One region of the Acidovorax sp. 69 genome, then DNA from elsewhere that is predicted to be linked to it. Evidence: predicted binding sites of a transcription regulator. Region 1 holds the regulator's gene; each other region holds the start of a gene.
The links. The regulator sigma-54, encoded in region 1, starts transcription at its own class of promoters, with help from an activator protein. The targets are predictions, from matches to a motif close to TGGCANGNAANCTGCTTT.

Region 1 (7,939 bases):
ATCTTGCCGGGCAGCTTGAGGTCGGGCGTGAGCATCCAGGCCGTCCACCCGCTGTAGTTCTTCTTCCAGTGGGTGGCCAGCTGGCTGAAAAACTCGCCGCCATCATCGGTGTGTGCAGCCTCGCGGCCCACGCTGGCGCCCAGAGCGCGCTCGGCCGCGCGTTCGTTGGCGTTCTGGCCAGCGGCACCGGCGGCGGCAATGCGCTCGCCATAAGGTGGGTTCAGCAGCATCACACCGGGCTGCTCACACGGCGGCATGCGCTGCAGGGCGTCGCCACCGCGCAGTTGCACGGCGTCGGCCACGCCAGCACGCTCGGCATTGCGCTGGGCAAAATCGACCATGCGGTGGGCCACATCACTGCCAAATATGGGCACAGTGCTTGTCTGTATTGCGCCATCAGCTTCGTTTTTTATAGCAGTCCAGACATGGGGCTGGAACGGCAGCAGTTTTTCGAACGCAAAGCGGCGCAGCATGCCGGCCGGAATGCGGCAGGCGATCTGGGCGGCCTCGATGGCGATGGTGCCGCTGCCGCAGCAGGGGTCGTACAACGGCTGGGGGTTGTCACCGTGCGGGTCCCAGCCGCTGGCGGCGATCATGGCAGCGGCCAGGGTTTCTTTCAGCGGCGCGTCGCCCTTGTCCTCGCGCCAGCCGCGCTTGAACAGCGGCTCGCCCGAGGTGTCGATGTAAATCGTGGCTTCGTCGGTGGTCAGGTGCAGGTGGATGCGCACGTCGGGCCACTGGGTGTTCACATCGGGCCGCACACCGCTCTTGGCGCGGAAGCGGTCGGCCACCGCGTCCTTGACCTTGAGGCCCGCGAAGTTCAGGCTCTGCAGCGGGCTGTGCTGGGCGGTCACCTCGACCTTGAAGGTCTGGCGCGTGGTGAACCAGATCTCCCAGGCCACGTCACTGGCGGCGGCGTACAGGTCGTTTTCAGAACGGTAAGGGCGGTGGGCCAATTGCACCAGCACGCGCTGGGCCAGGCGGCTGTGCAGGTTGAGCAGCAGCGCATCGCGCCACGAGGCACGCAGCAGCACGCCGCCACGGCCCATGAGCAGGTCTTGCCCCGTGAGGCCGGTGATGGCGTGCACCTCGTCGGCCAGAAAGCCCTCGACGCCGGCGGCGCAGGGGAGGAAAAGTTGGAGTTGGTTCATAAGACTGGCCGAAAGGATACGCGCTCAGCCTCTCAGGCGCGCAAAAGCAGCAATTGGCGGATGGACTCGGGGATGGGCGCCACCTTGCGGTCGGCCTTGCCAATGAAAACGATGCCGATCTTGCCGCGCGCCACCTCGCGGCCCTCGGCCTTCTCGGTCATGCGAAAAACGAGGTCAAAACCGTAGCGATTGAAGTCCGCAGGCGCCATCTCCACCCGCATGGTCTCGCCGTGGAAACCTTCCGACTTGTACTGCGCCACGATGTCGCCCACCACGATGGACAACCCACCCACATCGGCCTCGGGGTAACCCAGCGACTGGAAGAAACGCACGCGCGCCTCGGACACCAGGCTGAGCAGTTGCGCGTTGTCCAGGTGGCCGCCCTGGTTGACGTGGCTGATGTAGATCTGCATTTCGGTGGAAAAACCGAAGTGCGCAGGAAGGTCGAAAACGATGCGGGCCATGGTGGAGCGGCGGGTAGAAGGAGAAATAGCAGAACGGAAAAACCAGGTGGGCGCACCCACCTGCCAGCACATCTACAGCGCCTTGCGCAGATTGGCTGGCGCAATTTTGAGCGCCTCGCGGTACTTGGCCACCGTACGGCGCGCGCATTCAATGCCCTGCTCCTTGAGCATTTCAGCGATCTGGCTGTCGGACAGCGGCTTGGCGGGGCTTTCTGCCGCGACGAACTGTTTGATGAGGGCGCGCACGGCGGTGCTGGATGCATTGCCACCCGTCTCGGTGCCCAGGCCCGAACCAAAGAAGTATTTCAGCTCGTAGGTGCCAATCGGCGTGGCCATGTACTTGGCGGTGGTCACGCGGCTGATGGTGGACTCGTGCAGGCCCAGCTCGTCGGCAATGTCGCGCAGCACCAGCGGGCGCATGGCCAGTTCGCCATGGGTAAAGAAGTTCTTTTGCCGCTCGACGATGGCGCGCGACACCCGCAGGATCGTGTCGAAGCGCTGCTGGATGTTCTTGATGAACCAGCGCGCTTCCTGCAGGCGCTGCTGCATGCCCTGGTGGCCCTCGCCGCCTTTGTGGCCGCGCAGGGCGCCGGCGTAGATGTCATGCACGCGCAGGCGCGGCATGACGTCGGGGTTGAGTGCGACGATGAAGTTGTGCTGGCCATCACGCCCATTGGCGCGCCCCGCTTTGCGCACGATGACGTCGGGCACGATGATGTTGCGCTCCACATCGACAAACCTGCGGCCTGGGCGCGGTTCCAGCCGGGCAATCAGGGCCATGGCTGCGCGCGTGCGTTCTTCGCCACTGCTGCCGCCTTCGCTGCAGGCCTGGGTCAGGCGGCGCACGTCGCGCCGGGCCAGCATCTCCAGCGGCTGCTGGCAGATGCGCAGTGCCGTTTGCACCGTGTCAGGGTCGGCATCGCTGTCTTCATCCTGCGCCAAGGCGTTGAGCTGTAGCGTGAGGCACTCCGCCAGGCCGCGTGCGCCCACACCCACAGGCTCCAGGCTTTGCAGCAAACGCTGCGCCACAGTAAAGCGGTGCACCAGCTCTTCGATCTGTTCCAGATCCTCGGGGCCCGCCAGGCTGACGGCCAGCTCTTCCAGGGGGTCTTCCAGATAGCCGTCGTCGTTGAGCGACTCGATGAGAAAGCGCAGCGCAGCGCGGTCGATCTCGGACAGGCGCAGCGCCAACGCCTGGCGGTGCAAAAAAGCGGTCAGCGATTCATGGGAGCGGGCCAGCTCGGTGGCGTCGGCCTCATCGCCTTCGGAGTCGTTGCGCGTGCGGGCAGGGGCATCTCCGCCCCACTCGGCGTCGTTGGGCGCCATCTCCACGGTACCGTCGCCGCTCCAGTCGGGCTCGTCGGAGCCAGCGCTGGAGACTTCAGCATCATTTTGGCTTTCAGTGCTTGTGCTGCTTGCGCTAGTAGCTCCTGAAAAAATAGCATCGTCCGCGCTGTAGTCATCGGCCTGTGCGGGCGTGTCGGCCGCTTCCAGGCCAAACTCTTCGCGCGGAGCTTCGTCGGCATTGCGTTCGAGGAACGGGTTTTCGTCGAGCATCTGCTCGACTTCCTGCGAGAGTTCGAGCGTGGACAACTGCAGCAGCCGGATCGACTGCTGAAGCTGGGGGGTCAGTGCAAGATGCTGCGAGACGCGCAGCGAGAGACCTGGCTTCATCACATGCGGAAATGTTCGCCCAGGTACACCCGGCGCACTTCGGCGTTGTCCACGATCTCGGACGGCGTGCCCTGCGCCAGCACGCGGCCGTCGCTGATGATGAAGGCGTGATCGCAGATGCCCAGGGTCTCACGCACGTTGTGGTCCGTGATCAGTACACCGATGCCCCGCGCTTTCAGGAAGCCGATGATGCGCTGGATCTCGATCACGGCGATGGGGTCGATGCCCGCAAAGGGCTCGTCCAGAAGAATGAAACGCGGCTGGGTGGCCAGGGCGCGAGCGATTTCAACGCGGCGGCGCTCACCGCCCGACAAAGCCATGGCGGGCGAGGCACGCAGGTGGTCCACGCGCAACTCTTGCAGCAGGGCCGTCAGGCGCTCTTCAACGGCGTCACGTGAGAGCGGCTGGCCGTCATCGCCACGCTGCAACTCCAGCACGGCGCGCACATTCTCTTCGACCGAGAGCTTGCGAAAGATGGAGGCTTCCTGAGGCAGGTAAGACAGCCCGAGCCGCGAGCGGCGGTGGATGGGCATATGGGCCACCGATTGGCCGTCGATGCGGATGTCGCCCTCATCACTGCGCACCAGACCCACGATCATGTAGAACGAGGTGGTCTTGCCCGCGCCGTTGGGGCCGAGCAGCCCCACGACCTCGCCCTTTTGAACCGTGAGTGACACGTCCTTGACGACCTTGCGGCTGCCATAGGACTTGGCCAGGTGCTGAACTTCCAGTCGGCTGCCGGCCTGGGAGTCAGGGCCGGAACGGTCAGGCGGCGCGCTCACTTCGCGTCGCCGCCAAGGCTGTTGCTGGGCCGCAGCACAGGGGCTGACGAAGGCAGTGCCGGCACCGGTGCTGTCGCGCCGGGCTTGGGGTCCTTGGGCGCGAGCACCGCGCGCACGCGGCTGCCGGAGGCTGGGGCGTCGCCCGCTGCATTGGCTGCAGGGGTCCGCTGGCCATCCACAGTGAACACATCGGTGAGGTTGTTGTAGACGATCACGGCGCCCGTGATTTCGTCGCTGAGCATCGCCCCACGGTAGCGGCGCAGCTCGGCACGGGTAATGAAGCGCACGTTGTCGGCCTTGCCGTCGTACTCGATGACTTCGCTCTCGCCTTCGATGAACTCATCAGGCACCCCGGCCAGCGTGTCGCGTTTTTGGCGGAAAAAGGCCCGTTTACCGGCCTCCGCCGTGACTACGCCATATTGATAGCCATCAGCATCCTGGCGCACATCCAGCCGCGCACCGCGCAGCACGATGGTGCCCTTGGTCATGACCACGCGGCCCGAAAACACGCTGGTCTGCTTGAGTTCATCGTGGCGCAGGGCATCGGCCTCGATGTTCATCGGTTTGGCGCGGTCTGCCTTTTCGGCGTGCGCCACGCCCAAGGGGCCAAGCAGGGCTGCGAGCAAGAGAAGGGGGATGAGGCGATGGTTCATAGGGCACGAATCTTGCAATCATTGTATCCACCCGTTGGCCTTCACCACGAAAAAAGCCCGCTTGTGCGGGCTTTTGAGGGGGTGCCAGACGGTAGGCGGCAGCTTAACGTCAGCCTTTGCGGGCCGTGGTGGCCAGGTATTCCACCACTTGCAACACGGTTTGCATGCTGCCAGCCATGGTGCCGTCTGTGTAGAACTTGCCAGCAACACCCATCGAAGGCACGCCCTCCACCCCGTAAGCGTCCTGCAGCTGCGAAGCGCGACGGACCTGATTGGACACGCCGAAGGAGCCGTAGACCTCCTTGAACTTGGCGACATCCACGCCTTGCTGGGTCACCCAGGCCAGGATTTCATCGTCCTTGGCCAGCTTCGCCTTCTCCACATGGATCGCACGGAACACCTTGGCATGCAACGCTTCGAGCTTGCCCATGCCTTCGAGCGCGTAGTAAAGCTTTTGCTGTGGCACAAAGCTGGCGTTGAACGCCACGGGGACACGGCGGATGCTCAGATCCTTGGGCGCCGCTTTGACCCAGGCGTCCAGCGTGGGCTCGAACGCATTGCAATGGGGGCAGCTGTACCAGAAAAACTCGATCACATCGGTCTTGCCAGCGGGCGCGTCGGGCGCCACGGGCTTGTCCAGCCGCTTGAAGTCCTTGCCCTCCTTGAACTGGCGGGCCTGGGCCAGCGCGGTGTTGGCCACTGGCAGCGTCAGGGTGGTAGCAGCAACTGCGGAGGCGGCGGACAAAGAAAACTCACGGCGTTTCATGACAAAGACTCTCCTGGTTCGGGTATGGGGGTGTGAGCCAAGGCTCAGTAAAAAGTTCAGCGCTGCACGCGCACCAGGGCAGACTCCACCCCAGCTGCATCAAGCTTTTCCTTGAGTTGCTCTGCGTCGTCGCGCTTGGTGAACGGGCCCACCCGCACGCGGAAAACCGCACGGCCGTTTTGCTCACGCTCGCTCACGCGGGCCTCCCAACCCAACATGGCCAGCTTGGCGCGCTGGGCGTCGGCATCGGCCTGGGTGCGAAACGCACCTGCCTGCACAAAATAGTCGAACGGGTCCACATTGCCCTTGGCAGCCGCTTTGGCCACGGCCAGATCCCCCAACGGGTCGGCACCGGGCTTGCTTTCGGCCTTGGCGGCCTCGGGCTTGCTGGCGGCAGGCTTGGGAGCAGAAGCTGCAGCACGCACCTCGGGCGCTGGCGTGGAGGTCGGGGCCGACGCAGCCGCCGCCACGGCCGGTGCGGGAGGGCGCGCGGGGTTCTTGCCATACAGCGGCGAGTTCGGGTCCCAATTCTTGTTCTTCTGCGATTCGGCTGCATCCAGGTCGGCGCCCCGGCCGTTGCCCTTGTTCAGGAAGGGTACCGGCACCTTGGTCACGTACACGGCAACAGCCAGTGCAGCGCCGAGGCCCACAATGACCCCGACGATGAAGCCGATGATGGTCCCGCCCGTCTGTTGTTTCTTCATATTCAACGTCACTGCTTACATTCTGGCTGGGGCCGACACGCCCAGCACGGCGAGGCCATTGTGCAATACCTGCGCAGTGGCGGCGACGAGAGCCAGGCGAGCCCGCTTGACTGTTTCATCGTCCACCAGAATGCGCTCGGCGTCGTAGTAACTGTGGTAACTGGCGGCCAGGTCGCGCAGGTAGAAGGTCACGTCGTGCGGAGCCTCCCCGTCAGCAGCGGCAGTGAGCATCTCGGGGTATTTGGCCAGTTGCAGCATCAGCGCCTGGGCCTGTGGGCCTTCCAGGGCCGACAGGTCCACGCCCTGCAGCGAGGCCACGTCGCCACCGCCCTGCCCGACCACGGACTCTTGCCAGGCGCGCAGCACCGAACAAATCCGCGCATGTGCGTACTGAACGTAGTACACCGGGTTGTCGTTGTTCTGAGCCACCGCCAGGTCCACGTCGAAGGTGTACTCGGTGTCAGGCTTGCGGCTGAGCAGGAAGAAGCGCACGGCATCCTTGCTGGTCCACTCGATCAGGTCGCGCAGCGTCACATAGCTGCCGGCGCGCTTGCTGATCTTGACCTCTTCGCCGCCCTTGACTACACGCACCATGGTGTGCAGCACGTAGTCCGGGTAGCCCTGGGGAATGCCGACATCGGCCGCTTGCAGCCCGGCGCGCACCCGGGCGATGGTGCCGTGATGGTCTGTGCCCTGGATATTGACGACCTTGGTGAAGCCACGCTCCCATTTGGCGATGTGATAGGCCACGTCGGGCACGAAGTAGGTGTAGGTGCCATCTTGCTTGCGCATGACACGGTCCTTGTCGTCGCCGTAGTCGGTGCTCTTGAGCCACAGGGCGCCGTCCTGCTCGTAGGTCTTACCGTTGGCGACGAGCTTGCCTACCGTGGCGTCCACGCGGCCGCTGGTGTACAGGCTCGATTCCAGGTAGTACTCGTCGAACTTCAGGTTGAAGGCCTGCAGGTCCTTGTCCTGCTCGTTGCGCAGGTAGGCCACGGCGAACTGGCGGATGGACTCCCCATCATCCACATCGCCGGTGGCGGTGTACTCACGGTCGTCCGCCTTGACGGTCTTCTTGGCCAGGAAGTCGTTGGCGATGTCCTGGATGTAGTCGCCGTTATAGAAGGCCTTGCTGGCCGGATTCTCAGGGTCGATAGGCCAGCAGTCGTCACCGGGCTTGAAACCCTTGGCGCGCAACTGGGTGCTGTTTGTGAGTGTCTGTATCTGCACACCGGCGTCGTTGTAATAGAACTCGCGGTGCACGTCCCAGCCCTGGGTGGCAAAGATGTTGCAGATGGCATCACCCAGCGCGGCCTGGCGGCCATGGCCCACATGCAGCGGGCCCGTGGGGTTGGCCGAGACGAACTCGACCAGCACCTTGGCGCCCCGATCCGTCTGGTAGCCAAAACGCTCGCCAGCGGCGAGCACCTCGCGCACAATTTCCTGCTTGGCGGCGGGCTTGAGGCGGATGTTGAGAAAACCGGGGCCAGCGATCTCGATCGCATCGACCCAGCGCCGGAAGGCCGGTGTGGCCTCCAAGGCAGCCTTGAGCTGCTCGCCGAGCGCGCGGGGGTTGAGCTTGAGCGGCTTGGCCAGCTGCATGGCGGCGGTGCAGGCGAAATCGCCATGCGCGGCCACCTTGGGGGATTCAAACGCTGCCTTGGCGCCGGCGCCCTCGGACAGGACTTCCAGCTCGGCGGCAAGCGCAGCGAGCAATTCATTTTTGGCTGTGAGCATCGGCGGAT
Region 2 (7,939 bases), 720 kb from region 1:
CTGGATCTGCGCCAGCGCGGCATCGAACGTGGCGCGGTCCGGGCTGGCGGTCCACACCACCTGCGCGGGGGGCTCGCCTGCCCCGCCATCCAACCCTTCGGGCCAAGGCAACGGCGCGTCGTACACCGCAAACCACGCCAGCGGGCCATCGGCCGCATGGGTCAACAGCGCTGTGTCGAAGGCGGCTGCGGCCTCGTAGCGCACACATCCCACACACCAGCGGCCCTGCTGGGCGGCGGCAAACACGGCGTCGAGCACGCCGCGCACCTCGTGCAGTGCATGGGCCGCCAGCACCTCGCGGGGTGCCTCGAAACGGTGGCGCAAACGCGCAGCGCCTGCTTCCAACGGCTGGGTGAAGTCAATGTGGCAATTGAGCGTCAAAACAGGCGGTAGCGCAATGGAATCATGCGCCATAAGCTATAAAAATATGAGCAAATCAGGGTATTCCACCCACTCAGGCGGCGCCCAGGTGCGGCACCAGGGCGCCCGTAGATTGACCATTCCTGAGCGCCGCCGTGAACGCCAGCATGCGATCAATCGGCTGGCGCGCACGCGGGATGAGCGCCGGGTCCACATGGATCGCGTTGGCACTGGTTTCCAGCACCCGCGCCACGTCGGCCAGGCCGTTCATCGCCATCCAGGGGCAGTGCGCGCAGCTCTTGCAGGTGGCGCTGTTGCCTGCGGTGGGCGCCTCATAAAAGGTCTTGCCCGGGTTGAGCGTGCGCAGCTTGTGCATCATGCCGTTGTCGGTCGCCACGATGAACTCGGTAGCGTCCATCTCGCGCGCGGCCTTCAGGATGGCGCTGGTGGAGCCCACGGCATCGGCCAGGGCCACCACGTCGGCGGGGCTTTCGGGGTGCACCAGCACCTTGGCGCCGGGGTGGTCTTTCTTGAGCAGCTCCAGCTCGACGGCCTTGAACTCGTCGTGCACGATGCAGGCACCGTTCCAGAACACCATGTCGGCGCCCGTCTCGCGCTGGATGTAGGCGCCCAGGTGGCGGTCGGGCGCCCACAGGATCTTCTGGCCGGCAGCCTTCAGGGCGCTCACGATGTCGAGCGCGCAGCTCGACGTGACCAACCAATCGGCCCGCGCCTTCACGGCCGCGCTGGTGTTGGCGTACACCACCACGGTGCGGTCCGGATGCTGGTCGCAAAACGCGCTGAATTCGCCGATGGGGCACCCGAGGTCCAGCGAGCAGGTGGCATCGAGGTCGGGCATGAGCACGGTCTTTTCCGGGCTCAAAATTTTGGCCGTCTCGCCCATGAAGCGCACGCCGCTCACCACCAGCGTCTGCGCCGCATGGTCGCGGCCAAAACGGGCCATCTCCAGCGAGTCGCTGACGATGCCGCCGGTTTCCTCGGCCAGGTCCTGCAGGTCCGGGTGCACGTAGTAGTGCGACACCATCACCGCATTCTTTTCTTTCAGCAGGCGGAGGATCTTGTCCTTGAGCGCTGCGCGCTCGGCCTGCGAAGGCTCGGGCGGCACGCGGGCCCAGGCGTGTTTGGTGGCGCAGACCGAGCCCTCCTGGGCTTCCAGCGGCTGCTCGTATTCGACGTCGATGCGGTTCAGCACGGCGGTGGTGGTCATGACAGTTCCTGCAGGCGCATGGAGAAATCCGTGGCTTTGACGTCCTTGGTCAGCGTGCCGATGGAGATGCGGTCCACGCCGGTTTCGGCCAGTTCGCGCAGGCCTTCGAGCATGACGCCACCCGAGATTTCCAGAATCGCCCGGCCCGCGTTGATGCGCACGGCTTCGCGCAGTGTGGGCAGGGGCATGTTGTCCAGCAGCACCATCTTGGCGCCCGCATCCAGCGCCTCGGCCAGTTGCTCCAGCGTTTCCACTTCGATTTCGATGAACTTTGCCTGCGAAGCCACCTTCTCGGCAGCGCGCAGCACCGCTGTCACGCCACCGGCTGCAGCAATGTGGTTCTCCTTGATCAGCACAGCGTCGTGCAGGCCAATGCGGTGGTTGGTGCCACCGCCCACGCGCACGGCGTACTTTTGCGCCAGGCGCAGGCCCGGGAGGGTCTTGCGCGTGTCCACGATGTGGGCGCGGGTGCCCGCCACCACATCCACATAGATGCGGGTCTTGGTAGCCACAGCCGACAGCAGTTGCAGGAAGTTGAGCGCCGTGCGCTCGGCGCTGAGCAGCGCGCGGGCATTGCCCTCCAGCTCCAGCACCACCTGGTCGGGGGCGCAGCGCTGGCCCTCGGCTACCTGCCAGGTGATCTGCACCGTGGGGTCGAGTGCGCGCAGCGCGGCTTCGGCCCAGGGGGCGCCACAGATCACGGCCGACTCGCGCGCCAGGATGCGCGCACGGGCGCGGCGGGTGGGGTCGATCAGGCCGGCCGTGAGGTCGCCGCTGCCGACATCTTCGGCCAGGGCCCGGGCCACGTCGGCCTGGGCCAGGGCCTTCACATCGTTGTCGCTCATAGTGTTGTTCGCGGGGTGTAACGCTGCTGTCATGGGCCGCGAGCATACCGGGAACGCAAAGGCCACTGTGCCAGCGCAGGCCACATTTCACCGGGCTGGCAACCAATAAGTACACCCAGTATTGGTCGCATAGACTCGCGGCAATTTTTTGCCCATGGACGCCCGATGACCGCCACCAGCACAGCCAACGCCACGCCCTATGGCACGCTGCCGCCCGCATCGCCCCTGCCCCAGCGCCGCCCCGTGAGCCTGCCGCGCCTGGCGCAGATGCGCACGGCGGGCGAGAAGATCACCATGCTCACCGCCTACGACGCCACCTTTGCCGCCGTGGCCGATGCGGCGGGGGTGGAATGCATTCTGGTGGGCGATTCGCTGGGCATGGTGTGCCAGGGCCTGCCCAGCACGGTGGGCGTGACGCTGGACACCATGGCCTACCACACAGCCAGCGTGGCGCGGGGCCTGCACCGCGTGCAGGGCACGGCCTGGCTGGTGGCCGACCTTCCCTACGGCACCTACGCGGAAAGCCGCGAACAGGCCCTGCGCAGCGCCTGCACGCTGATGCAGGCGGGCGCCCACATGGTCAAGCTCGAAGGCGGCGACTGGACGGCACCCACGGTGGAGTTTTTGGTGCAGCGCGGCGTGCCCGTGTGCGCCCACCTGGGCCTGACGCCACAGACCGTGCACGCTTTGGGCGGCTACCGCGTACAGGGCAAGACTGACGACGCCGCCCGCACGCTGCGCAGGGAAGCGCACGAGCTGCAGGACGCCGGTGCCGCGATGCTGGTGCTGGAGATGGTGCCCGCAGCGCTGGCCGCCGACCTCACGGCCGAGCTGCTGCACTGCCACACCATCGGTATCGGCGCGGGCAACGGCACCGCTGGCCAGGTGCTGGTGTTGCACGACATGCTGGGCATGAACCTGGGAAAGATGCCGAAGTTCGTGCACAACTTCATGGCAGACGCAGGCAACGTGCGCGGCGCCATGGAGGCCTATGTACAGGCCGTGAAGCAAGGGCGGTTTCCCGACAACACCCAGCACGCCTGGTGAGCCCCCCAAGAATTTCTCTCCGACCCTTCCCCACACCCATGCTGATCGCCCACTCCATCGCCGACCTGCGCCAGGCCCTCGCCCCCTACCGCCGCCCCGCCTTTGTGCCCACCATGGGCAACCTGCACGACGGGCACATCGCCCTGGTGCGCCAGGCCAAGCCTTTGGGCGATGTGACGGTGGCCAGCATTTTTGTGAACCGCCTGCAGTTTTTGCCCCATGAGGACTTTGACAGCTACCCGCGCACCTGGGAGGCCGACTGCGCGCAACTGAAGGCGGCGGGCTGCGATGTGTTGTTTGCACCGCGCGAGGCCGATCTGTACCCGCAGCCCCAGACCTTCAAGGTGCACCCCGACCCGCAGCTCGCCGACATGCTCGAAGGCCATTTCAGACCCGGCTTCTTTGTGGGCGTGAGCACCGTGGTGATGAAGCTCTTTGCCTGTGTGCTGGGGCAGTCAGGCGGCACCGCCGTGTTTGGCAAGAAGGACTACCAGCAGCTCATGGTGATCCGCCACATGGTGCAGCAGTTTGCGCTGCCTGTTGAGGTGGTGGCGGGCGAGACCTGCCGCGCAGCCGATGGCCTGGCACTGAGTTCGCGCAATGGCTATCTGGGCCCCGCAGAACGGCAAGAGGCCGTGGCCCTGTCGCAGGCCTTGAAGCAGCTGGCACAGCAGTGGCTGCTGACCCCGCCCGACAGCCGCACTGGCCTGGAGCCGCAGGCCCTCGATGCCCTGCGCGCCCGGGGCTGGTTGCCCGACTACCTCACCGTGCGCCGCCGCGCGGACTTGCTCCCGGCCACCGCCGAGGATGCCGAGGGCACGCTGGTGGTTCTGGGCGCCGCGCGGCTGGGGGCCACGCGGTTGATCGACAACCTCGAATTCTGACTCACTACCAATTTCATAGCTACTAGCGCTTACAGAATAAGCGCTAGCAGCCAAAAACACTCAAAACCCGGTTCAAATCCATCCGCCGCGGGCCAGCCACTGCACCAGCAGGTGGTTGACCGCCTCGGGCTGCTCCAGGGTCAGCATGTGGCCACTGCCGGCCAGCAGGGTGTGGTCGGCATGGGGGACCAGCGCCGCGATCTCGGCTGAACATTCGGGCGGCGTGAGCTGGTCGGCCTGGCCGCACACCACCAGCACCGGACAGGTCACGCCGGGCAGGTGCTGGCGCGCATCGGGGCGATGAATGACGGCGCGGTTCTGGCGCACCAGGTGCGCAGCGCCCGCATCCAGTACAAAGTCCAGATAGACCTGTACCAGCCCAGGCCGCGTGGCGTTGTCCGGGTGAAAAGCCAGCGCCACGTTGGGCTCGATCACTTCGCGCAGGCGACCTTGTTCAAAGAGTTCGATGGCAGCCTCGCGCAGCGCGCGCATGTCCGGCGTTTCAGGCCGGGCCGTGGTGCCCAGCAAGGCCAACCCCGCAACGCGCTCGGGCGCCTGGCGTGCCGCCTCCATCGCAATCATCCCGCCCATGGAGGCACCGGCCAGCAACAGCGGCCCCGCGTGCTGGGCCAGCAAGCGGGCGGCGAAATCCTCGATGGTGTGCAGCGTGACGTCCTGGTGGGCCGTGGCCACCACCGGGCGCAGGGCCTCGGGCATGTGGGGCAAAACACCGCGCCACATACGTTCATCGGCCGCCAGGCCGGGCAAAAGCACAAGTTGGGGGGCTGGGACATGGCAGGTCGGCAGGGTGAATCACCAAGTTGGTGCTATGAAGGAATGGGCGCAGACGGTGGTGTTTTCGGTGTCTCACTCGAAGCGAACCAGAAAGACACACACCTCTGATTGTGAACAGGCCGTGAACGCAAGGCACCGGCACGGGGATTGTTCACCACGATGGCTCGGGACTTGCTAGCATGGCCTGCATATGCCCATCCACGCCGCCCTCCACCACGTCACGCATTATCAATACGACCGGCTGGTTGGCCTGGGGCCTCAAACCGTTCGCTTGCGTCCCGCACCCCATTGCCGCAGCAACGTCATTTCGTACTCGCTCAAGGTCGAGCCTGCGCAGCACTTCGTCAACTGGCAACAAGACCCGTTTGCCAACTACCAGGCGCGGCTGGTGTTCCCCGAGAAGACGCGCAGCTTCAAGATCACGGTGGACCTGGTGGTCGAGATGGCGGTGTACAACCCGTTCGACTTTTTTCTGGAACCGGACGCTGAAGAGGTCCCGTTCAACTACAGCGCAGAGGTCCAGCAAGAGTTGGCACCGTACCTGATCGCCGATCCGGTCACCCCGCTGGTCCAGGCCTACCTCGACAAGGTCGACCGCAGCCCGCAGCGCACGATTGATTTTCTCGTCAAGCTCAACCAGCAGGTGGCGCAGGACATCCGCTACCTCATCCGCATGGAGCCGGGCGTGCAAGGGCCCGAAGAAACCTTGGAAAAGGCCAGCGGCTCGTGCCGCGACTCGGGCTGGCTGCTGGTACAACTGCTGCGCCACCTGGGTCTGGCCGCACGGTTTGTGTCGGGCTATCTGATCCAGCTCACGCCCGACGTGAAGGCGCTCGACGGTCCCAGCGGCACCGACGTGGACTTCACCGATCTGCACGCCTGGTGCGAGGTGTATTTGCCCGGCGCGGGCTGGATTGGCCTGGACGCCACCAGCGGCCTGATGGCGGGCGAGGGGCATATCCCGCTGGCCTGCACACCCCAGCCCTCGGGTGCCGCGCCCATTGAGGGCGGCGTGGACGAAGCCGAGGTGGAGTTCAGCCACGAAATGCGCGTCACGCGCATCTTCGAATCACCCCGCGTGACCAAGCCCTACACCGCCGACCAATGGCAGGCCGTGCTGGCACTGGGCGAGAAGGTCGATGCCGACCTGGTGGCAGGCGATGTGCGCCTGACCATGGGCGGCGAGCCCACCTTTGTGGCCGTGGGCGACCGCGACGCGGCCGAGTGGAACACCGATGCCCTGGGCCCCACCAAACGCGGCTTTGCCACCGAGCTGGTGCACAAGCTGCGCGCTGAATATGGCCAGGGCGGTTTTCTGCACTTTGGCCAGGGCAAGTGGTATCCCGGCGAGCAGTTGCCACGCTGGGCCCTGTCGATCTGCTGGCGGGCCGATGGCCAACCAGCGTGGCGCAACCCTGCCCTGTTTGCCGACGAACGCAACCCCTCGCACTACACCAGCGAAGACGCTCGGCGTTTTGTGCACCACCTCACCCGCAAACTGGGCATTACCGACCGCTTCGTGCTGCCCGGCTATGAGGACACTTTCTACTACCTGTGGCGCGAGCGGCGGCTGCCAGTCAACGTGGACCCGTTTGACGCGCGCCTGGACGACGAGCTGGAGCGCAGCCGCCTGCGCCGCGTGTTCGAGCAAAAGCTCGACAGCGTGGTGGGCTATGTGCTGCCGCTGCAAGCGGGCGACCCGGAGGGTGCAGGCACGCTGAAGGGCAGCCCATGGAGCACCAGCCCCTGGTACTTTCGCGATGAGCGCATGTTTCTCATCCCGGGCGACTCGCCCATGGGCTACCGCCTGCCGCTCGACGCCCTGCCCTGGGTGAACGCCGCCGACACTGATCACCTGATACCACTCGACCCGACAGCCCCCCAAGGCCCGCTGAGCGCAGCCAGCACACTGCGCGCACGGTATGCCACGGCGCCGGGTGCCGTGGTGGGTGACCGCGATCTGCCCTACCTGGCGGGCGCCACCTCGCCTGGCGAGGCGCGCCGTGTGGCGCAGCAGGGCACCGCAGGCGGCGACAACGCACGCCAGACCGGCCAGCCTGACCCCCACGCCGGAGTGGAGCCCCCGGGCAAGTTCCAATCGGCCGCGGGTCTGTCGCGCACCGCCATGTGTGTGGAGGTACGCGACCCGCGCCGCGCCAGTGGCCCCAAGGCCGAGAAGGTGGGCGAAAAGTACGGCGTTTTGTATGTCTTCATGCCGCCCCTGGCGCGCCTGGACGACTATCTGGACCTGCTGGCCGCCGTGGAAAACACGGCCGAAGAGCTGGGCCTGAAGATCGTGCTGGAAGGCTACCCGCCGCCACGCGACGCGCGCCTGAAGGTTCTGGCGGTCACGCCCGACCCCGGCGTGATCGAGGTGAACATCCACCCCGCCAGCCACTGGAAGGAGCTGGTGCAGCACACCGAGTTCCTGTACCAGGCCGCGTGGGAGACGCGCCTGTCGGCCGAAAAGTTCATGACCGATGGCCGCCACACCGGCACCGGGGGCGGCAACCACTTTGTGATGGGTGGTGCCACGCCCGCCGACTCGCCGTTCCTGCGCCGCCCCGAACTGCTGGCCAGCCTGCTGCTGTACTGGCATAACCACCCGAGCCTGAGCTATTTGTTCAGCGGCCTGTTCATCGGCCCCACGAGCCAGTCCCCCCGCGTGGACGAGGCACGCAATGACCAGTTGTATGAGTTGGAAATCGCGCTGCGCGAGATCGAAACCAACCGTGCCACCTACGGCCAGGACATGCCACCCTGGGTGGTAGACCGCACGC
Region 3 (7,939 bases), 1.4 Mb from region 1:
GGGCTTCCAGTACCTCGGGCGGCAGGTCCTGCAGTGAGATCACCTGCGCGGGTGCCATCACCGTGAGCCAGTGGCAGATGTTCTCCAGCTGGCGCACATTGCCCGGAAACGCAAACTGCTCCAGCCGCGCCAGCGCCGAATCGGCAATGCGCTTGGGCTCTACCCCAAGCTGCCGTGCGCTTTGCTGCAGAAAGTGGCGCGTGAGCATGGGCACGTCTTCGTGGCGCTCGCGCAGCGCGGGCAGGCGCAGGCGGATCACGTTGAGGCGGTGGAACAAGTCCTCGCGAAAGCCGCCGTCCTTGACGCGCCTTTCGAGGTCTTGGTGGGTCGCAGCAATCACGCGCACATGGGCCTTGACGGCAGCATGGCCACCCACGCGGTAAAACTGCCCGTCCGACAACACGCGCAGCAGGCGGGTCTGCAGGTCAAACGGCATGTCGCCAATTTCGTCGAGAAACAGCGTCCCGCCTTCGGCCTGTTCAAAGCGGCCACGCCGCTGCGTCTGCGCACCGGTGAAGGCGCCGCGCTCATGACCGAAGAGTTCGGATTCCAGCAAATCCTTGGGGATGGCCGCCGTGTTGATGGCCACAAAGGGACCATCCGCGCAGGGCGAGTGCTTGTGCAGCGCGCGCGCCACCAGCTCCTTGCCCGAGCCCGATTCACCCGTGATCAGCACCGTGACCTGGCTCTGACTGAGCCGGCCGATGGCGCGAAAAACGTCCTGCATGGCGGGCGCCTGGCCCAGCATTTCCGGAGCAGCGGTCTGGCGCTCTTCGGTAACTTCTTCGCGCTGGCTTTCTTCCACCGCGCGACGGATCAGCTCGACCGCCTTGGGCAGGTCGAACGGCTTGGGCAGGTACTCGAAGGCTCCGCGCTGAAAGGCCGAGACGGCACTGTCGAGATCGGAGTACGCCGTCATGATGATGACTGGCAGGCCCGGTTGCAGCTCGCGGACTTTTTCCAGCAACTGCAAGCCGGAGCCACCCGGCATGCGGATGTCGCTTACCAGAATCTGGGGTCCCTGCCGGGCAGGGTCACCTGCGGTGACATCCGCGAGCGCGTCGAGCACTTCGCGGGGGTGCGTGAAACTGCGCGTGGGCAGGTTCTCGCGGGCCAACGCCTTCTCCAGGACGAAGCGGATCGAGGGGTCGTCATCTACTATCCAGATCGGCTTCATATCTTTTTCTTACCTTCCCTGTGGTTGCGTGTCAGGGACCATCGTGCGCTTTTAAGGCAAGGGGATCAGGATTCGGAAGTCGGTGCGACCCGGTACGCTGTCGCATTCGATCAACCCATGGTGGCGCTGTACGAAGGTTTGTGCCAACGTCAGCCCCAGCCCTGATCCGCCGTCCCGTCCCGACACCAGCGGGTAAAAAATCCGCTCTTTGATGGCATCGGGTACGCCCGGTCCGTTGTCGATGACATGCAATTCCAGTGCCAGCCGATAACGCTGGCGACCAAACGTGACCTGACGGGCCACGCGGGTGCGCAACGTGATCACGGCGTCCCCTGCGGCAATGCGGTCTGTCAGTGCCTGGGCAGCGTTTTGCACGATGTTCAGCAAGGCCTGAATGAGCTGTGCGCGGTCGCCACGGAACTCCGGAATCGAGGTGTCGTAGTCGCGCTGGACCTTGAGGCCCTGCGGATACTCGACCAGCACGAGTGATCTCACGCGCTCACACACCTCGTGGATGTTCACGTCGCCCACCAGATGGGGGTGACGGTGCGGCGCCAGCAGGCGATCGACCAGACTTTGCAGACGGTCGGCCTCATGGATGATGACCTGCGTGTATTCGGTCAGCTCGCGGCTTTCCAGCTCCATCTCCAGCAACTGCGCCGCGCCCCGGATGCCACCCAGCGGGTTCTTGATTTCATGCGCCAGGTTACGGATCAGCTCCTTGTTGGCCTGGGCCTGTTCACGCAGCCGCTCTTCGCGGTCCTGGCGTGCCTGCTGCTCCAGGGGCCAGAGTTCCACCAGGATTTCTCCCACTTGTTCGGCATCAGCCACATTGACATGCACAGGCACCGGGTCCTGGTGCAGGCGCTTCAAGCTGGCTTCGTAGCGCAGCGCGGCAAAGTCCTTGCCACGCGCACCCGCCAAGGCCGTCTGTAACAGAGCCGGGTCGGTAAAAAAGGTGGAGAAGTCGGCACCTTCGAGCGTGCGCCGCGACAGGCCCAGGGTGTTTTCCAGGGCTGCGTTGGCAAACTGCACCGCACCATCGTCCGCACGCAGCACCGCCACGAGGGTGGACATCAGGTCCAGGGAATGAAAACGCCCGGTGTCAGTACCAGGCAGATCGGGGGAATGCGGGAGACTCACACGCAGTGGCCACATTTAGTTGGCAGGCGCCGGCAGGCGGGCGATTTCGCGCTTGATCCCGGCGATGTCGCTTTCACTGCGGGCCACACTGGCCTTGAGTTCGGCCGTGCGCTCCAGGTAGCGCTGGGGATTGCGCAGATCGAGCGCATTGCGCTCGGGGGCTCCGCCGTTGTATTCCTTCACCAAGTCGGCATGGCGCCCTTCTGCCTTGCGCAACTCGGACTCCAGGATGGCCCGGGCATCTGAGTCGCGGGCTTTTTGGTCATTGTTGCTGACCTTGGGTGCCGTGGCGGGTGATGTAGCAGCAGATGCACCAGAAGGCGCAGCACCCGAAGCGGGCCTGCTACCTTGGACGACAGTGACGTTACCCCCTTCAACCAGCTTGCAGCCACGCTCCTTGGCTTGGCTGGCGTTGTTGGTGTATTCATTGCCGCAGCGGTAAATACGGTCTTGCGCCCAGGTGGCCGGAACCGTGGAAGCGATAAGTAGCAGAGTGATGAGCGTTTTTTTCATTCGGTTTCCTCGCACTGACATGCAGGGGAGCAAGGAGTATCCCCCAATCACTACACATCTCCAATCCGACAATAGCTGACCTTGGCGGGGCTTTATATAAGGATGCAACACCTGCGGCCTTGGTTCCGCGCAGACAACAAGCCGCACAGGGCCCCAATGAAAAAAGGCGGCTTGCGCCGCCTTTTTGGAGTAACAGTCTGCAGGCAGACGATTACAGCGAGTAGTACATGTCGTACTCGACAGGGTGCACAGCCATGCGGAAGCGGGTCACTTCATTCATCTTCAGATCAATGTAGGCATCGATCATGCTGTCGGTGAACACACCACCCTTGGTCAGGAACGCGCGGTCCTTGTCCAGGTGTTCCAGGGCCTGGTCCAGGCTGTGGCACACGGTAGGAACCAGCTTGTCTTCTTCTGGAGGCAGGTGGTACAGATCCTTCGTAGCGGCTTCGCCGGGATGGATCTTGTTTTCCACGCCGTCCAGACCCGCCATCAGCAGGGCTGCGAAACCCAGGTAGGGGTTCATCAGTGGATCGGGGAAGCGCGCTTCCACGCGACGACCCTTGGGGTTGGCCACGTAAGGGATACGGATGGAGGCCGAGCGGTTCTTGGCCGAGTAGGCCAGCTTCACCGGGGCTTCGAAGTGAGGCACCAGGCGCTTGTAGCTGTTGGTGCCTGGGTTGGTGATGGCATTCAGTGCACGGGCGTGCTTGATGATGCCTCCGATGTAGTACAGCGCGAAGTCGCTCAGACCGGCGTAGCCGTCGCCTGCAAACAGGTTCTTGCCATCCTTCCAGACCGACTGGTGCACGTGCATGCCGGAGCCGTTGTCACCATGGTAGGGCTTGGGCATGAATGTCGCGGTCTTGCCGTAGGCATTGGCCACGTTGTGGATCACGTACTTTTGCAGAATCGTCCAGTCAGCGCGTTCGACCAGCGTGCTGAAACGGGTACCGATTTCGTTCTGGCCAGCGCCCGCCACTTCGTGGTGGAACACTTCGACGGGAATACCCAGCGACTCGAGGATCAGGGACATTTCAGCACGCATGTCTTGTGTGCTGTCCACCGGAGGCACCGGGAAGTAGCCGCCCTTGACGGTAGGACGGTGGCCACGGTTGCCGCCTTCAAGCTTGGCGCCGGTGTTCCAGGGCGCTTCGTACTCGTCGATTTCGTAGAAGGTGTTGTTGGGCTCGGTGCTCCAGCGAACGCCGTCGAAGATGAAGAATTCTGGCTCGGGACCAAAGAAAGCGGTATCACCCAGGCCGGACGCCTTCAGGTAGGCTTCCGCGCGCTTGGCAATGGAGCGGGGGTCGCGGTCGTAGGCCTTGCCGTCGGTGGGCTCAATCACGTCGCAGGTCAGGATCAGCGTCGTTTCTTCAAAGAAAGGATCGATGTTGGCCGTGCTGGGATCGGGGATCAACTGCATGTCGGAGGCTTCGATGCCCTTCCAACCGGCAATCGACGAACCATCAAAGGCATGGCCCGAAATGAACTTGTCTTCGTCGAAGTGAGAGACGGGCACCGTGGTGTGCTGTTGTTTGCCACGGGTGTCAGTAAAACGGAAGTCAATGAATTTGACTTCGTTTTCCTTCACCATCTTCATCACGTCTGCAACGGTCTTGGCCATCAGGTTCTCCTGGGTAAAGCGCTTGTTGAAAAAAGATTTTGCCGAAATAAAAGCAGTTTGCGTGCCAGCCAAGTGCACTACCGCACTATGAAGGAGCGCCGCAGACTATGGGTTGGCACGGCATCCGCTCAAAAGCACCAAAACAGTGCAATTCATGAATCGACACAGGGCATCACAGGTTTCGCACCAATTCAGGGCCACAATTTGCACCAAAATCGTGCAACCCCTTTTTCAGCTCCTGCCAAGCAGCAGGAACCGAGGGAGCAGGCCCTTTGACACCCAATTCGATGTGCCGCCCGTATTGTGGATGATCCACGCTGGGCAGACTGAACACCCGCACTTGCGGATGCATTTTTTCGATGCGCTCCATGAGGGGCGTCAAAGCAGCCTCCATCGCGCCATAGACCACCACAGACTGTTCGGTCTGAGGCGTGCGATTGAAGAACTCCGTGTAGCGCTGGTCCAGCACCCCTTCGATCATGGGCCAGGCCATGACGGGAAAGCCCGGAACAAAGTGCACCGCACCGCCGCCTGCGCCTATGCAACTGAAGCCGGGTATCTTGTTGTACGGGTTCGAAATGATGCTGGCGCCGGCCGGAAACATGCCCATGTTGAGCCGGTGAATGTTGTCGGGCCGATCGGCCTCGTACGGCACGCCCTGCTCCTGGGCAACATCCTGCATGCGCTCGCGGATCAAGGCTTCAGCCTCTGGGTGCAGAGCAAGCTCGCGCTGAAGGGCCCGGGCTGCACATTGGCGCGTATGGTCGTCGGGGGTGGCGCCTATGCCGCCGCATGAAAACACCACATCGCCCGATGCGAAGGCTCGCTGCAAGGTGGCAGTGATCCGATCTGGGTTGTCCCCGACATAGTCAGCGTAAGCGAGAGAAAGGCCACGTGCCGCGAGAAGTTCAATCACCTTGGGCATGTGCTTGTCAGCGCGCTTGCCCGACAGGATTTCGTCGCCCACGATGATGAGGCCAAAAGAAGGGGTCATGGTGTGGGGGTTCCGTTAGCAAGGGATTCAGAAACGGGCAAAGACGCTACAGGGGGCGCAGCTCCCGTCACAACGGCAGCGGGTGTGGCCCCAGGCCCAGCGGGCTCTACAGACTCGGCACGCAATCGTTGCAGCGCAGCCAGGCCATAGTGGGTAAACCACAACGATGAGAACGCAAACACCAGGGTGTAGATCCAGATGGCCAACGGCACGAGAACAAAGAACGCAGCCGCAAAGACCACCCCGGAGGCCCACACGATGCTGGGCGCAGCGCCCAGATAGCCCGTGACTATGCCAATGCTCAGCAGACTACTGCGGTGGCGGCGGAATATCTCCTGGCGCTCTGCTTTGCTGGCATGGTCTGCCAAAGCATCGAACACCATCACACGGTACGTGAGCCAACCCCAGATCAAAGGCGGGAGGACAAGCACGAGCGGCGGCACGAGCCACAAAGGAATCGACACCACCAAGGCGATGAGCGCCAGAACCGTGGAACCCACCGACCAAGCGACACTGGCAATGAAGGATCCCCCCTTCTTGCGCTCCAGGCTCGGGAAACGCCGGTCAGCCACCAGGGCGACCAAAGCCGGAGTCATGAGCACCGCCACCATCAGCAGCGAGACAACCACCAGCACCGGAGCCACTGCCAGAACCACCATCAACGGAGCCATCACGGCCGTCACATCCCCCATCCCCCAGCCCTGCAGCCAACTCCAGATGCTGGCCAATAACGTAGAAGCATCCAGTAGCGCGCGCATGCCCAGGACTGCTGCATCCCAATAGAAATGTCCCAGCCCCAGGGCCAAAGCCGCCATCAACAACAGCGGCAACAGCGACAGGACAATGACACGAGGCCGCAGGCAATACGCCGCTGCACGCCAGAAAGAATCGAGCAGTAATCCCATGGAAGCAAGCATACCCCGAGCACCCGCCCAAGGGGTCAAGCCTTCCCAAACAGCCGCAATACGCCACGCCACTGCTGAGACCAGAAGCCCGTGCCGTAGTCACGCAATTGGCCATCAGGACCGGGCTCGACCTGATCGCGCACGCCGGTAGGGTCAAAGCGCAATTCGAAATTGGCCGTCCGCATCAGCATGTCCCACCAGGGCAACAAGACGCCGAAGTTGTGTCCACCCAGCACCACGTGGGGTTCCCCTGCCTTGGCTGAAGAGGGCGCACCTGTAGAGGGCTTGATCGTCTCGTGGCCGATGCCGATGCTGTGGTGGAGGCGATGAAAACGCGGACTGACCCACAAGCGCTCACCCCAGCGACCAAACCACAAACGAACATTGGCGTGCTGAAAGCTCTCGCTCAACTGCGTAATGGCCAAGATGGCGATGAACTGGCCCGGCGCCACACCGATGAGTTGCGCGACGATCACCAAAATCGCGTCCCTGAGCAGGTCGTCGAGCAGGTGGTTGCGGTTGTCACTCCACATGGTCATCTGCTGCTGCGCGTGGTGCAGAGAATGCAGCCGCCACCACCATTCAAAATGGTGCTGCCCCCGGTGAATCCAGTAATCTACAAAATCAAACACCACCAGATACAGCAACAAGCTGACCCAGGGGAGGTCAGTCAGGCCAGGCCAGAGTCCATCCAACTGAAAAGTACTGACGCCCGCCACACGCAGAGCGCCAAACAGGGAGTCGGCCAGCGGATCGACAGTGAAAAACAAAGCCAGCCGGAACACGCCCAAGCGGTGAATCAGGGTGTAGAGAATGTCCGTGCGAACGGTTGCCCGCTGGGTCAGCGGCTCCACAGGCCACAGGCGCTGCAGGGGCCCAATCACAGCCACGATCACCGCCAGTTGCAGCAAGCCCACCAGCAGCCAGCCCGAGGCCTCGTAGCCGTTCTCCAGCAAACTTGCCAGGCCCATCGAAAACATCATCGGCTGTAACACGCTCTCGAAAAGCCATTGCTGAACACCATCAAACAAGCCGCCAAGCCATCCCATCACATTGCGCTCCCTTGGTTGCAACACACGCACAAAACCGGGCCGCCCCATGCGCTTGCCTTGCGACTGATCATCACTGTGACACCTGTACTACCGGCCTGCGCCGTATTGAGGATGCTCTCGCAAGGTACGGAAACAAAAACCTTGCTGCTTGAGCCCCACAATCAGCGGCTCCAGCACAGCAGGGGCCCAGGGATCTTTGCGCGACCAGATCCCCAGGTGCGCCAGGAGAATATCGCCACTGCGCACGTCCCGCAGTGCCTTGCGCAACAACGCGGCATTGCTGGTCGTCTCGCTAGGAAGCTCATCCCCCAAAAAACCGGCGGGAGACCATCCGACGTGGGTGTACCCGCACGCTCGGGCGCTGGCAATCAACTGGGGGGACGTTTTGCCTCCTGGCGCACGGAACAAGGGCAACGGGGATTTACCTGTCACCATCTTGAGCCGATCTGATGCCAAACTGATCTCTGCGCAATAGTCGGCGGCCGACATCACAGAGTCCTGCCCCTCGCGCATTCCAGCCGAAGGACG

Region 2: the regulator sigma-54 is predicted to act here: its motif matches at 5,320-5,337, upstream of CLU85_RS05580 (DUF2126 domain-containing protein).
Region 3: the regulator sigma-54 is predicted to act here: its motif matches at 4,510-4,527, upstream of glnA (type I glutamate--ammonia ligase).

Annotation. Positions count from the first base shown of each region.
Region 1 covers NZ_PGEP01000001.1:485,875-493,813, reverse strand. The annotation lists gene CLU85_RS02260 (class I SAM-dependent RNA methyltransferase) at 1-1,151, opposite strand, end outside; gene CLU85_RS02255 (thioesterase family protein) at 1,184-1,615, opposite strand; gene CLU85_RS02250 (RNA polymerase factor sigma-54) at 1,688-3,289, opposite strand; gene lptB (LPS export ABC transporter ATP-binding protein) at 3,289-4,071, opposite strand; gene lptA (lipopolysaccharide transport periplasmic protein LptA) at 4,068-4,724, opposite strand; gene CLU85_RS02235 (thiol:disulfide interchange protein DsbA/DsbL) at 4,834-5,490, opposite strand; gene CLU85_RS02230 (SPOR domain-containing protein) at 5,547-6,194, opposite strand; gene argS (arginine--tRNA ligase) at 6,210-7,931, opposite strand.
Region 2 covers NZ_PGEP01000001.1:1,204,636-1,212,574, reverse strand. The annotation lists gene CLU85_RS05610 (chorismate-binding protein) at 1-414, opposite strand, end outside; gene nadA (quinolinate synthase NadA) at 455-1,588, opposite strand; gene nadC (carboxylating nicotinate-nucleotide diphosphorylase) at 1,585-2,433, opposite strand; gene panB (3-methyl-2-oxobutanoate hydroxymethyltransferase) at 2,599-3,480, shown strand; gene panC (pantoate--beta-alanine ligase) at 3,519-4,364, shown strand; gene CLU85_RS05585 (alpha/beta fold hydrolase) at 4,437-5,138, opposite strand; gene CLU85_RS05580 (DUF2126 domain-containing protein) at 5,350-7,939, shown strand, end outside.
Region 3 covers NZ_PGEP01000001.1:1,928,072-1,936,010, reverse strand. The annotation lists gene ntrC (nitrogen regulation protein NR(I)) at 1-1,177, opposite strand, end outside; gene glnL (nitrogen regulation protein NR(II)) at 1,229-2,254, opposite strand; gene CLU85_RS08830 (hypothetical protein) at 2,336-2,833, opposite strand; gene glnA (type I glutamate--ammonia ligase) at 3,045-4,460, opposite strand; gene CLU85_RS08820 (molybdopterin-binding protein) at 4,633-5,454, opposite strand; gene CLU85_RS08815 (EI24 domain-containing protein) at 5,451-6,359, opposite strand; gene CLU85_RS08810 (sterol desaturase family protein) at 6,395-7,408, opposite strand; gene CLU85_RS08805 (polysaccharide deacetylase family protein) at 7,499-7,939, opposite strand, start outside.